2 linked regions of the Marinoscillum sp. 108 genome follow. Each later gene encodes a partner of the first gene's protein in a complex. Links are inferred from orthologs where the notes say so. Each region holds a gene or a part of one and is shown on either strand. Other genes may lie near its edges. The genes, in order: rny and pfkA.

Region 1 (7,241 bases):
TTCAGAATTTGTCAGTTTGGTTTTCTCTATTTTTCCATCGACAAGGTTATAAGTGAAGGCCTTAATGGCACCAATTTCTTCCTTGCTGTTACCTTTCAGAGGATCGTAAACCCTGAGTTTTATGTTGGCGATATCCTTGTCGAGTTTGTTAAATACTTTTATCCTACGATGCACTACCAGGTTATAGGACCAGCCTTTATCGTTGTTGTACATAAAATTGAGGGTACCGAATTCGCCCAGGACCATTGAATTGGCTTCAGGATAGAAGGCACATTCGGTGAGGGTTAATTCTTCTTCGGTAACCTTGCCAAACTTAATGTTGGATTTTTGGCCGAAGGCATGAAGGGAAAGTACTAGGAAAAGTAAAGTTAGGGATTTCATATGGCGGTGAGTTTAGTTTGGGAAGGATTGAAAATAAAAAAAGTCCCGAACTAATCCGGGACTTTTCTTAATTATTTTGGAAACGACTGAAGGACAGGATATGTAACCCAACTCTAGGGGTTGAATTTAACTACTGTAAACAGTGTTCTGGTAATTTTCTCAAAGTCTATTCAAGACGATCAATTCCTGATTTTTGTCGGTTACTAGTTGATAAAATTGTTTAAGATTTTGGTATTCGTTTGGGTTGAATTCGGTTTTAGATATTTTGAAAATCCCAACAAGGTTTATTGTGTTTCCCACTTGGTTTGTGGAGTATATGAAGCTTCCATCATTACTTTGAAGTTTGAAAACCCCTGATTCAGGGAGTATGGCAGAATAGCCATCAGGGATTTTTATTTGGGCTATGACCCTATATTCAAAACCATATGGGAAGTCAATTGGTGCTACCCTTTCAGGTCTCCTAAAGGGGTTTTCAAGCGGCATGCCAAGAATAAAAGGGCTAATGTAGATTCTCTTATTTGCATTAATGGCACGGCTTGCCGTTATTTCGAACTCGAAATGCTCTTTGCTTTCCTTGGTACCTGACTTAATATTGAAATTTTCAATATCCCAGTCAGAAAGCTTTTGGTCGATCTCCTGAATGAAGTTGGTTGCTCCGATTGAATCAACTTGCTCCCAGGTAGTAACGCCAGCGTAGTTCTTGTGTGTAATGTGTAGTTCTGAAGTTATTTGAGTCTCTTCGAGTGTCATGTTAATGGAAACTTCAGAGGAATAGTGAGCCTCTTTTTTGAGGTCAACCCATTGACCAAACTCATTGTCAACTAACCAGCCTTTCCCATTTAAGCATCTCTCCGGGATAGTGCCAAAAGAGAGCTTGGTGGTGGCATCTGCCAGAATCAATCCTGCTTCAGTCTTCACTCCCACGATTACATAGTTAAAGTCTTCATAATTTGGGTAGACTGGATGTGGGATGCCATGCCCTCTTGTGCTTAATATGATAGGGTAAGCGTTTATTCCGGCCTCTCTTAGCGCTGCAATTAAAGTTAGATTAATGGCCGGAACATTTCCTGAGCCTTCATTGAAGGCAATTTTCCCAGCCTTGTTATTTGTAACACCATATTCATTTGTGAATGAAAAATGGTTTTGTATCCAGTGATAAATTGCTGAAGCAAGATCGGAGACAGAGTCAGCCCTTAATTCCTTTATGGCAGGAGATGCAAAAGCCCCTTGGTCAAGGGTTTTTCCGAATGACTCCCAAGTCAGAATATCCTTGGTGAAAGATTCGTAATTGTCCGCGTAGAATTTCACAGCGGAATTTGGCATTTGACTTGAGACTAACTGGAACTCGAGTCGAGCAGGAAGGTCCGGTTTGTTATTGATATTGGGCTCATCTTCCAAGGGAAGAATATTGCGAGCTACAAATCTTTGTTCTTTGCTTACCGAATTTTCAGCTCCTATTGCTACTGCTTTGTTACCACCTATCCCAGGCTCTGATTCCCACTTGTATTTAAAGGATTCATGAACTGAGTTTGTTTCTTTGGTGAGCTCAATTGAGGTGCCTAGTTGGCTGGTTATATAGTTGAAATATTCAGGGATCACATATCTGATTTCTGACACCTTGGTTGGGATAGATTTCTGAAATTTCCATGGAAAAAGAACGGAGAGATAGTTAGATATGAGTATAATTTCATAATCTATTACCGAACCCACCTGAACATTCGGTAAGGTGAAACTAATTTCGGTTCTGTGGTCACTTAGTCTCGTTCTAAAAACCTCACTTTGATTCAATGGAGTCTTTTCTATTCTTCCGTCAACCAAGTTGTGGGTAATGGCTTTGACCGAGGATAACCTTTCGTGAATGCCTCCGTCCACAGGGTCATATAACCGAATAGATACGTTTGCTTGGTTCTTACCTTCCGTTGTGAAAATTTTGATGCGGCGTGTTATTGTAAATTTGGTGGTCCAATTATCGTTTAGATAATTGAATCGCAGATCACCATACTCCGCTATGACCATTGCTTTAGCTTCCGGGTAGAATGAACATTCCTTAAGCGTGAGTTCTTGCATATCTAATTTACCGAATTTCAAAGGAGGTTTTTGAGCCAATGATGGTAAGGAAATCAGAAGAAGGAAGGGAAGGATATTTCTTGGCATGATTAGGAGCTGAACGGAGAAAGTAATAATAAAAAAAAGTCCCGAACTAATCCGGGACTTTCTTTAATTATTTTAAAAAGCGGTTTCCTACTTGGCGAACGCCACGGCCCGGGTCTCACGGATCACGGTCACTTTGATCTGGCCGGGATACTGCATGTCTTTTTCAATTTTCTGAGAAATATTGAAGGACAGCTCTCCCGCACGCTGATCGGTAACGTTTTCAGCATCTACAAGTACTCGGAGCTCACGGCCCGCCTGGATGGCGTAGCATTTATTGACACCTTCAAAGCTGAGCGCTACTTCCTCCAGTTCTTTGAGACGTTTGAGGTACTGCTCCATGATTTCACGACGAGCACCAGGTCTACTGCCAGAGATGGCGTCACAGGCCTGTACGATGGGCGAGATCATAGTGGTCATCTCTATTTCATCATGGTGAGCACCTATGGCATTGCAGATGTCTGGAGATTCTTTGTATTTCTGTGCGAGCTCCATGCCTATGATGGCGTGTGGCTTTTCTGGCTCATCTGGCCATACCTTGCCAATATCATGCAGGAGGCCGGCACGCTTGGCTTGTTTAGGGTTAATTCCAAGTTCAGAGGCCAGGGTAGCACACAGGTTGGCTACTTCTCTGGAGTGCTGCAGCAGGTTTTGTCCATAGGACGAGCGGAACCTCATCCTACCCACTAATTTGATCAACTCCGGGTGCAATCCGTGAATGCCCAGGTCAATGACGGTACGCTCACCGATCTCTACAATCTCCTCGTCAATGTTCTTGGTGGTCTTACTCACAATCTCCTCTATACGGGCGGGGTGTATTCTGCCGTCTTGTACGAGTCTGTGAAGTGAGAGCCTGGCGATCTCTCTCCTTACAGGGTCGAAGCCAGAGATGATGATGGCTTCAGGGGTATCGTCTACAATGATTTCCACACCGGTGGCGGCCTCCAGTGCCCGGATGTTTCTACCTTCTCTACCAATAATTTTACCTTTGATGTCGTCACTCTCTATGTTGAAGACAGACACACAGTTTTCAATGGCATGCTCGGTAGCAGTTCGTTGGATAGTTTGAAGTACTATCTTCTTGGCTTCTTTGGTAGCCGACATATTGGCTTCCTCCATGATCTCTTTGATGTGTGCCGACGCGTCTGTACGAGCCTCATCTTTGAGCGTCTGTATCAGCTGAGCTTTGGCTTCCTCAGCGGTGAGGTTGGACACCTTTTCCAGAATAGAAACCTGCTGATTTTTTAACTTCTCGTATTCTTCTTTTCGCTTTCGAACAATTTCCAGCTGAGCCTGCAGGTTTTCTTTGGCAGATTCCAATTCAGCTTCCACCCGTTTGTTTTGCTCTATTTGCTTGGAGATGGTAGACTCACGCTGCTTGAGTTTGTTTTCGTTGGTGATGAGGAGGTTCTTTTTGCGGTTGGCCTCTTCTTCAAATTCTGTTTTGAGTTTGAGAAATTTCTCCTTAGCCTCCAGTACTTTGTCCTTTTTGATGCTTTCGGCGTTTACCTCAGCTTCTTTCAGGATCAGTTTCTTCTGGTCTTCAGCACTTTTTAGCTTCTTGGTGATAGACCGTTTGAGTATGACCCGGTCTATGACAAACCCCAGGAGTATCCCCCCCAGAGCAATCAAAATGTATAATATATCCATCGATCAATTTAAGTAGGTATTTCACATACATGGCCTGTCGGGGAGGGCCGGGAATGGGGTGTGGACTGTATTACGGAGGGGTTTAAATAGCGTTCGCTATCAATTGGCTAATGTTTCTCAGTTGATCAAGTGCTACTTCGTCTGTGGACTCTATAGTCTCTTCGTTTTTCATTTTGTCTACCAGGCAATCAAATGCCACCATGGCAAGCAGGTCTTGGTTGTCTTCTATACCAAACTGGTTCCGATAAGATTTTATTTTTTCATTTAACATCTTACCAGCACGTCTGATACGTTCCTCATCCTCGGCCTTTACCCTCATGGGGTACTCCCGGTTTCCTATTTTTAGCTTTATTGATAATTCTGCCATCAGGTATTTAAGCTTCACCCAAATGAGCAATGCATTTATCTATCTCCTTAATATAGTCGTCAAGCACATCCTTCACCTCGTTCGCATCGCTATCGCCGACTACCATGCTTTCTACAATTTTACTAATTTTCATTTGATTTTGAAAGTTTGCAAGATTGGCCTCCTGCTGTGAAGCCTGAGCTTTCAACTGTTGGTTCTCATTGCTTACTTTTTGGAGCTCTACTTTAAGCTGTGCGTGTTCACTAAGTAAAAGTTTAACCCTTCGTTCCAGATTGTTGATTTCAGTTCTCAGTGTTTCGTTGCCCATTTACTTTCTGATAATTGCTCCTACTTCATTTTCAAATGTGCTGATCAGGCCATTCATGACCTTATCAATACCCTTATCTGTGAGTGTTTTAGTTTTGTCCTGAATAAAGAAACTCAGTGCGTATGATTTTTTGCCTGCTTCCAGTTTGTCTCCTTCATACACGCTAAAGACATTAATTCGATTTAGTAATTTTTTTTCAGACTTGAAAGCTAAATCTTTAATCTCATTGTAAGATACCTTTTTATCCAGTACCAACGAAAGATCTCTGCGGACCTCAGGATATTTTGAGATTTCTTCAAACGACGTTTCCACCTTAGCGGCTCTTACCAGGTCTTTCCATAAAAACTCAGCGTAGAACACTTCCTGTTTGATGTCGAAGTAACGAGAGATTTTAGTTTTTAGCATCCCCAATTTCCCAATCACCTTATTATTGAGTTTCACAGCCAGTCCGTATTCCAAAGCCGGGTCCTCCGTTGGTTCTGTGGTATAGCCAACGACCTTTAGGTGCTGAAGCGATGAGAAAACGACTCTTGAGAGGTCGTGAAATCCTATTTTTCGGGCGCCTTCCAGCCAGCTTTCCTCGTGAGAGTCGCCACTCATATAGAATGCCAGCAGTTGGTCTTCCTTATATTTTTCGTTCTTCTGGGCGTAAATTTTACCAAACTCGAAAAGATTCAGGTTTTTGGTTTTTCGGTTGATGTTGTGTCTGACTGACTCCAGGGCGGTGTAGAGCAGTGAGGTTTTCATATACCCCAGGTCTTCACTCGATTTATTCAGGATCTCCACCGGCTCACCTCCAAGGCCCAAATCCTTATAGTATTTGGGGTTAGTGAGAGAATTGGTTTGTATTTCTGAAAAGCCCTTTCCGGCCAGGTAGGTAGAAAGATCTTCCTGAAGCTTGTAAGGCTCTTTTTCGCTGAATGAAGAGAGGTATCCTGCAGAGAGGGTTTCTTCCAGCGGGATATTGTTAAACCCATAAATTCTCAGAACTTCTTCTACCAGGTCTGCTTCGCGCGTCACTTCACTTCTGTAAGGAGGCACAATGGCGGTGAAGGAGGCGTCATCAATAGTTTCTGTCTGGATGTCCAGCAGATTAAGGATTTCGATGATCTGGTCGTTGGGCAGTGTAATGCCTATTAGTCGATGAAAATTTTGATAGGTGGTAGGAATCCTAACCGGCAAAATAGGTTGTGGATAGATATCCACCACTTCGGATGCCACGTGGCCACCTGCGAGCTCCAAAATCATCTCTGCAGCCATTTGAAGGGCTGGGAGGGTCATCTCGGGATCAGAGCCTCTTTCGAACCGGAAGGAAGCATCGGTAGAAAGACCGTGTCGCATGGCCGTACCACGTACCCAATCTGCTGAGAAGTGGGCACTTTCCAGGAAAATGCTGGTGGTGCTGTCTTTCACACCGGACTGTGTTCCACCAAATACTCCGGCGATGCACATACCCGATTGATCATTGCAGATCATCAGGTCTTTGTCACTCAGCTTCCGCTCCACTTCATCAAGGGTGGTAAATTTTGTGCCCGCTGGTAAAGTTTTTACGGTGATTTTGTTTCCGGTAATTGCGTCAGCATCAAAAGCATGCATCGGCTGACCGAGACTCATCATTACATAGTTGGTGATATCAACTACGTTGTTGATAGGGGACAGCCCAACAGCCTTTAACCGCCACTGCAACCAATCAGGAGAAGGCCCTATTTTCAGTCCGCGAATGGTGAGGCCTGAATACCTCGGGCAAGCCTCATTCTTTTCTACCGTTACCTCAATGGGTCGGTCGATTTCCGTTTTTAGACTTTTGGATTGGCGTGGTTCAATGGGTCTTTTGAAAAATGCTTTCAGGTCCCGGGCGGCCCCCAGATGAGAGGTAGCATCCCCACGATTGGGGGTCAGGCCAATTTCAAATACATAGTCAGAGCCAGATTCGAAAATCTCAATGAGCGGGGTGCCGTTGGGTTTTTCGGTATCCAGGATCAACAGACCCGCATGGCTTGTACCCAAACCTATTTCATCCTCTGCACAAAGCATGCCCTCAGAAACCTCTCCTCTTATTTTGGCCTTCTTGATTTTGAAAGGCTCACCGCTCGTAGGGTAGATGGTCGTGCCTACTGTGGCTACGATGACCTTGATCCCTTGTTTAACGTTGGGCGCACCACAGACGATAGGAAGAAGTGCTCCTGTTCCTGCATCCACTTTGGTGAGCTGTAGCTTATCTGCGTCAGGGTGGGGCTTACATTCGATGACTTCCCCAATGACAAGCCCTTCAAATCCCCCGGGTATTTTTTCCACGTGTTCTACACCTTCCACTTCCAGACCGGTCTGGGTAAGGGCAGAGCTGATTTCTTCGGGTGATTCTGAAAGCGATATATAGTCCTTGAG
Region 2 (7,185 bases), 3.4 Mb from region 1 along the record:
TCACGCTCTCGCTGATAATCCCACCAATCCTAATTTCAAGGGAATTCAAAAAGGTAGAATCCTCTTCGCACAACTCTTCTAATGCCTGCCAGAAAACCTTCGGGTTCCTCACCTCATTCAGCATACCAAAGTAACCAATAACAAATTTACCCGCCAAAGAAGTCGGTTTCCCGAGGTAATCATAGGTTTCATTTATTCCATTGGTGATCACCTCGGCAGTTATATTATGTTTTTTAAACATCAGGTTTGCAGTACCTGAGGAAGTCACAAGGATCTTATTGGCCCGCCTCAAGACCTTGTTTTCCAACCATCTATGGAAGAACTTTGCTAATCTTCCAACTTTCAGTTTGTCCAGTAGATCCCAATCAGACCAGGGATCTCTAAAATCTGCCAGCCATTGGACTTGAGGTAAGCCAGTCTTTATACCGAGTCCAATAAGATGCATGGAATGGGGCGGGCCTGTAGTAATAATTGTTTCTATCTCTTTTTCCAGAATCACCTTTTTTAAAAACCTTACCGAAGGTCGTACCCAAAAAAGCCGGGGATCCGGTATAAATAGATTGCCGCGTATCCAAATGATTAACTGCTCCTTCCACGATTTGTCAGATTTCTCCAGAGCAGAACCCTGTTTTATGGCATTTCGATTTCTATTTCCTGTGAGTTGATGTAAAAGAGTGAAGGGCTCCCAAATCTTTCTTCTTATTACAGAAATATTCTTGCAGTCTTCTAAGAGACTCTCATCACGAATATCAAATTGTGCATTTTCCGGGGTATAAACAATTGGCTCCCAACCCATTTCCTTTAGGTTCCTGGCAAAATGCAGCCAGCGCTGTACTCCCACTCCCCCGCTTGGTGGCCAATAATATGTAACGATCAAAATACGTCTATTCCTCATCTAGTGGCATTTTGCATTAATAGAGACTAATTCCATTTTATACCTTTCTTATTTTCATTAATATTGGGCCCCGAAAGCAAATAAACAATATAGCCCCCTAATTTTTTAAATTGATTTAGAATATGAAAAGTATTGGTGTTTTTACATCAGGAGGTGACGCGCCAGGCATGAATGCCTGTATCCGATCTGTGGTGAGAACAGGGCTATATCTTGGTCTGGATGTCTATGGTATCAAATATGGATACAATGGCATGATAGACGGTGACATTTACAAAATGAAGTCATACTCGGTGAGCAATATTGTTCAGCGAGGGGGTACCATCCTGAAGTCTGCCAGGTCTAAAGACTTTATGACCAAGGAAGGTCGTGCAAAGGCTTATGAGCAACTGAAAAAAAGAGGAATAGAGGGCCTGGTGGCTATTGGTGGTGACGGTACATTCACCGGAGCCAACATCTTCTACGAAGAATATGGGATTCCCATCGTGGGAGCACCAGGCACCATAGACAATGATCTTTATGGCTCCGATTACACGATCGGATTTGATACAGCGGTGAATACTGCTCTAGATGCCATTGATAAAATACGTGATACAGCAAACTCACACGATCGGGTGTTCTTTATAGAAGTAATGGGCCGACACAGTGGGTATATCGCCATCCAAAGTGGAATAGGCGGTGGAGCTGAACTGGTGATGGTGCCAGAAACCTCCACTACAATCGGGGACGTAATTCAAACATTGAAGGAAGGGCGCGACAATCAAAAAACTTCTTCCATCGTAGTGGTGGCCGAAGGCGGCGAGCAAGGTGATGCACTGGAAGTGGCCGCCAAAGTAGCCAAAGAGCTGCCTGACCTGGACATCAGAGTTTCCACTCTCGGTCACATCCAAAGAGGTGGATCTCCCACATCTTATGATCGTATCCTTTCATCCAGACTGGGTATGGCTGCTGTGGAAGGACTGGTAAATGGCGAAAAGAATGTGATGGTAGGTGTGGTCAATGACAAAATTGCCTATACGAGCTTCAAGCTTGCCATCTCCAAAGCCAAACCCATCAACCCGGAGTTGATGCGACTGGTAGACATTTTAAGCATTTAAAGAATCTGCTATCAGCCGAATGATTCGTTCCGATTCGTTCGGCTGATACCATTTTATTTCCTCATCCTTTCTGAACCAGGTAAGCTGACGCTTCGCGTACCTTCTGCTGTTTCGTTTCAGCAACCGCACAGCCTCCTCCCGATCATATTTTCCGTCCAGGTAATTGAATATTTCCGTATAGCCCACTGTCTGTAGTGCATTATGATCCTTGTAAGGAAACAAGGCCTTAGCTTCCTCAAAAAGACCCGCATCTATCATCAGATCCATGCGCTTATTGATTCGGTCAAAAAGAATTTCACGATCCATGTTCAAGCCAAATTTCAGGTTCACAAAATTCCTATTGCTCACCGCCTTGCCCTTTCTGAAAGAGGTGAAGGTTTCACCCGAAGAACGGATGACCTCCAATGCCCGGATCACGCGCTGATGATTCTGTTGGTCTACCAGACCGAAATACTCAGGATCTTTCTCTTTCAATTCCTTCAGCATCGGCTCCAGTCCCTCCTCCTCAAACCACCTGTTCAGGCTCGCTCTCAGGTCCAGATCCACTGCGGGCATCTCATCAAATCCGTCCCAAATGGCTTTGAAAAACAACCCGGAACCGCCCACCAACACTACCACATCGTGGCGTTGAAACAACTCATCCAATAATACAAGTGCCTCTTTCTCATACATCCCCACACTGTAGTGGCTTTTGATAGAATGTGAATTGATAAAGTGATGTTTTACCTGGGCCAGTTCCTCCTTATCCGGTTTGGCCGTACCAATATTCATTTCTCGATAAAACTGTCTGGAATCTGCTGACACAATTTGTGTATTGAAATATTTGGCAATCTCAATGGCCAAAGCAGTCTTACCTACCGCCGTTGGCCCCACTACCGATACCAGTATGTTTTTTTTCAAATTCATTTCGATCCCGAAAGTAGCATTAATTGGCTAATTTTATAGAAATGGATCTGGCCGAACAAGACATCAAATCACTCAAGGAAGAAGTAAAATCGCTTCAAGAAAGGCTTGAAAAAGCCCATGAGGACTATTATGGCCTGGTTGAAAAAACCAATTTCCACCTTAAGGAACTCTTTGATTCATCCAATGATCTCATACAGATATTCAAACCCAATGGCGAATTTAGGTTTGTCAACGAAGCCTGGAGAAACAAGCTTGGATACAGAGAGGATGAAATATTTGACCTGAAATTTGTGGAAGTGGTGCACCCCGACCACCGCAAGCAAACCCTCCATAATCTCCTCAAAATCACAGCCGGTAGTCGCCTAGAACGATTCGAAACCGTACTGAAGACCAAGTATGGAAAGAATATCTACGTCATTGGTAAGCTCACCTGTGTTTTTGAAAATGACGAACCTGCCGAGTTCCGATGTGTCTTTTTTGATATTACAGAACGCTTCCGTGCAGAGCGAGCTCAGAGTCTTTACTACAAAATTGCCAACATCACCATCTCCCAAAACAGCCCGGAGGACTTCTATGGCAAAATATTTCAAGAGCTCAATGACATACTGAAAGTAAGAAACTTTAGTGTGGCGCTGAAGCAGGGTAAAACCTACCAGTATGCCTACTGGGTAAATGGAGATGAAGAAAAAACGGGAGTCAAATTCAAAAAAGATGTAGAGAAGCTACTGGCCGACTATACCTTCGAACGAGGCAAGCCCATGATCATCTACAGTGATGGGATAGAAAAAATCGCCAAACAGAAAAAAGTCAAACTCCAGGATAAGCTTCCAAATATATGGCTGGGTGTGCTGATACAGCTGGATAGCAGGCCCATAGGTGTGCTCTCGGTTTTTTCCTACCAGGACCAATCCGCCTACAACCACAAAGACCTGGAGCTATTGGATTTTATCTCGGGTCAGATCACCCTCTCCATGGAGCGCAAGCTCAACACGGAAAAGATTCAGAATCAGGGTGCGCGAATCAACGCCATTTTTGAAAGTAGTACCCACCAGATCTGGTCATTGGATTCTGAGCTCAGGTTCACCTCTTTCAACCAGAACTATGCCGAAGCCTTCGAGGCCTATTATGGCCATGAACCCAAAATAGGTATGAGCCTGAAAGACCAGGACCCACATACCATGTCTCATAAAGCCTCCGATTTTTGGCAAAAAAAATACGAGCACGTTTTCAAGGGAAACACCCTCAATTTTCAAACGAGCCAAAAAACCCTGGATGGACAAAAAGTGTGGCGTGACGTCTTCCTCAACCCCATTTTCCTGCCAGATGGGAGCATTCATGAGATTTCGGCCATAGCCAACGACATCACCGAGAAAAAGCTATCAGAAACAGCCCTGATGGAGAGCGAAGAAAAGTTCAGAAACATTTTCGAATCCTTTCAGGATATCTATTTCCGCTGCAATATGGACGGGATCATATCCCTGGTGAGTCCGTCAGTGAAGCGAGTCCTTGGTTTCTACCAGGAAGAGGTGGTCGGTAAAAAAATTACCGACTATTTCATTTCCAAATCCAAACTTTCGGACCTCTTCAAGGAGCTGTATAAAGACAAGCAAGTTCAGAACTACGAAGGTGTAGTAGTGACCAAAGAAGGCAATGAAATTCAGTTTTTGAGCAACGTAAGATTAATCAAGCGTAGAAAAAACAAATATGAAATAGAAGGTGTAGCACGTGACTTCACCCGACTGAAAGAGACCAACAGACAGCTGCGAGAAGCCAAAGAACTGGCCGAGCGCTCCCTGCAAATCAAAGAACGATTTCTAGCCAATATGAGTCACGAAATCAGAACCCCTATGAACGGTATCATAGGCATGATAGACCTCATCGGGTCCACCCAGCTAGATAAGGAGCAGTCAGAATACATCCGTACCATCAAAAAATCTTCAGACAGCCTGCTTCACATCCTCAATGACATCCTGGACCTCTCCAAGATAGAAGCGGGAAAAATGAAGCTCAGACTTCAGCCCGTACGTCTGATAGACACTTTCGAGAAAGTCTATGAACTATACTCCCAGCAGGCACACCTGAGCAATAACACACTGTATTATCACCTGGACGATCAGCTGCCGGAGTACATTATGGCCGACGAGACGCGCCTCACTCAGGTGCTTTCCAATCTGACCTCCAATGCCATCAAGTTTTCTCCCAAAAAGGGAAATATCAACCTGAGTATACGTGTGCTAAACCGTCAGGACAACTGCTACCGATTCAAGGTTTTCATTAAAGACTCAGGGATCGGGATTTACCAGAATGATATCGAAAAACTGTTTCAGAATTTTAGCCAGATAGATAGCTCCAGCAGCAAAAATTACTCAGGCACAGGCCTTGGGCTGGCCATCTCCAAGGAGCTGGTCAAATCAATGGGTGGAGAAATCGGCGTGGCCTCCACCCCTGGCTTGGGAAGTACCTTTTGGTTTACTTTTGAGGCCTACTCGATCAGCGCTGATGAGATCTCCGAAAAGACTGAAGAGAGTGTCTTTGTCAAACAGTTCACTGATTCGAGCCCCAGGATTCTTTTGGTGGACGACAATCAGATCAACAGAAATGTGGCCAAAAGTATCCTGCTCAAGTCGGGATGCGAGGTAGTGGAAGTTAGCAGCGGTCAGGAAGCGATCAAGGAAGTAAAAAAGAAGAAATTTGACCTGATTTTTATGGACATACAGATGCCTGACATGGATGGAGTGCAGGCTACTGCCAAAATCAAAAAGCTTAAACTGGATCACAGACCGCCTATAGTAGCCATGACCGCCTATTCCATGGAAGAGGATCGGGTGAAGTTTCTCAAGAAAGGATTGGACGATTACATCGCCAAGCCAATAAAAGCCAATAGTTTAATTGAAAAAGTCAAAACTTGGTTGCATTTTGAGCCAAAATCAGTAAGTTCTGAAGTTTTTAATGAAAGCGCTGAAGAGCTCGTCATCAACCAAAACACACTCAACCACCTTTATAAGTACGGAGGCCGCGAACTGATCGAAAGTGTACTGAGTGATTTTGACGAGGAAGCTACAGCGCAAGTGGCTAGTGTTACAGATTTTGCCGGCAAGAAAGAGTACGAATCTATGCGCAGGGAACTACATACCTTAAAAGGTAATGCTGGCACCTTGGGCATTGAACGTCTGGCAGCCGTGGCCAAAGAGATGGAGAAAAAACTTAAAAGTAAGGACTATAAATACATGAATAAGCAGCTCGGTGAATTGAAAAAATGTCTTACTGAATTTAAAGAGAGTTACGCTAATTTTTTAACCACCTGAACCCTACCCTAATGATTAAGAAAATATTAGTTGCAGAGGATAGTTCTGTGATACAGAATCTCACCAAGAAGATTCTTTCCCTGCAGAATTATGAAATCAGTGCTGTAAAGGATGGCCGAAAGGTAATTGACAAACTGGAGTCCGAAACCTTCGATCTTATCCTTATGGACATACACATGCCTGTAATGGACGGTATGGAGTGTGCACGGGAAATCCGTAAAATGAAAAACAAAAATGCTGACGTGCCCATCATAGCCATCACAGGCAATGCCAATAACTATAGCCTGGATGACTTTAAAGAAGCGGGAATCAATGGTTATCTTCCAAAACCATTAAATTACGACACCCTGGTGGAAACAGTAAAAGGCTACATGGTAGATGGAAATTAAATACACAAAACATTTTTTAAACAGGCTGGAGGATATCTTCTCCGAAACAGATTACATGCTCAGGTATGAGAAGGGAAATTTTCAGTCGGGTTATTGTATCCTGAAGGACACTCGGATTGCCATCGTGAATAAATACTACTCACTGGATGGGAAAATTAATAGCCTTCTCGAAATTCTCAAACAAATAGACATCAACTCGAAAGACCTGAGCGAGAAAAACCGAAAACTCTTTCAGGAAATCAATCAAACACAACTTTCATTTTGATCATTACTTTTTTAGGTACCGGCACCTCCCAGGGTGTGCCCGTCATAGCCTGTGATTGCGAAGTTTGCACCTCCATTGATTTTCGTGACAAACGTACACGAGCGTCCATTCATATAGAAGTAGACGGACTCAGTCTGGTAGTAGATACTGGCCCTGACTTCAGAACTCAAATACTCAGGGAACGCGTCAAAAGGTTGGATGCTGTCTTGTATACCCATGCGCACAAGGATCACACAGCTGGCATGGATGACATTCGCAGCTTCAATTTCAGGCAGCAAATGGATATGCCCGTATATGCTTCCTCTGAGGTAATCACCCAGCTCAAAAAAGA

What was found.
Region 2: rny (region 1) and pfkA share a complex: the UniProt entries of both Bacillus subtilis proteins name them as parts of the possible RNA degradosome complex. The link is inferred for Marinoscillum sp. 108 from one-to-one orthologs.

Annotation. Positions count from the first base shown.
Region 1 is NZ_LR734808.1:3,648,332-3,655,572, forward strand. The notes cover bases 1,903-4,811. They hold rny (ribonuclease Y), read right to left. Parts: upstream 4,183-4,811; coding sequence 2,623-4,182; downstream 1,903-2,622. Other genes in these bases: GV030_RS14830 (DUF3857 domain-containing protein), read right to left, coding at 1,903-2,535; GV030_RS14840 (cell division protein ZapA), read right to left, coding at 4,265-4,549; GV030_RS14845 (hypothetical protein), read right to left, coding at 4,557-4,811. Outside these bases: GV030_RS14825 (transglutaminase domain-containing protein), read right to left, coding at 1-381; more of GV030_RS14830, read right to left, coding at 541-1,902; more of GV030_RS14845, read right to left, coding at 4,812-4,856; pheT (phenylalanine--tRNA ligase subunit beta), read right to left, coding at 4,857-7,241. UniProt on the Bacillus subtilis protein: Endoribonuclease that initiates mRNA decay. Initiates the decay of all SAM-dependent riboswitches, such as yitJ riboswitch. Involved in processing of the gapA operon mRNA, it cleaves between cggR and gapA.
Region 2 is NZ_LR734808.1:200,286-207,470, reverse strand. What follows is about bases 151-3,003. They hold pfkA (6-phosphofructokinase), read left to right. Parts: upstream 151-1,017; coding sequence 1,018-1,989; downstream 1,990-3,003. Other genes in these bases: GV030_RS00750 (PAS domain S-box protein), read left to right, coding at 2,919-3,003; miaA (tRNA (adenosine(37)-N6)-dimethylallyltransferase MiaA), read right to left, coding at 1,978-2,895; GV030_RS00765 (glycosyl transferase family 1), read right to left, coding at 151-796. Outside these bases: more of GV030_RS00765, read right to left, coding at 1-150; more of GV030_RS00750, read left to right, coding at 3,004-6,200; GV030_RS00745 (response regulator), read left to right, coding at 6,212-6,589; GV030_RS00740 (hypothetical protein), read left to right, coding at 6,579-6,854; GV030_RS00735 (MBL fold metallo-hydrolase), read left to right, coding at 6,851-7,185. UniProt on the Bacillus subtilis protein: Catalyzes the phosphorylation of D-fructose 6-phosphate to fructose 1,6-bisphosphate by ATP, the first committing step of glycolysis.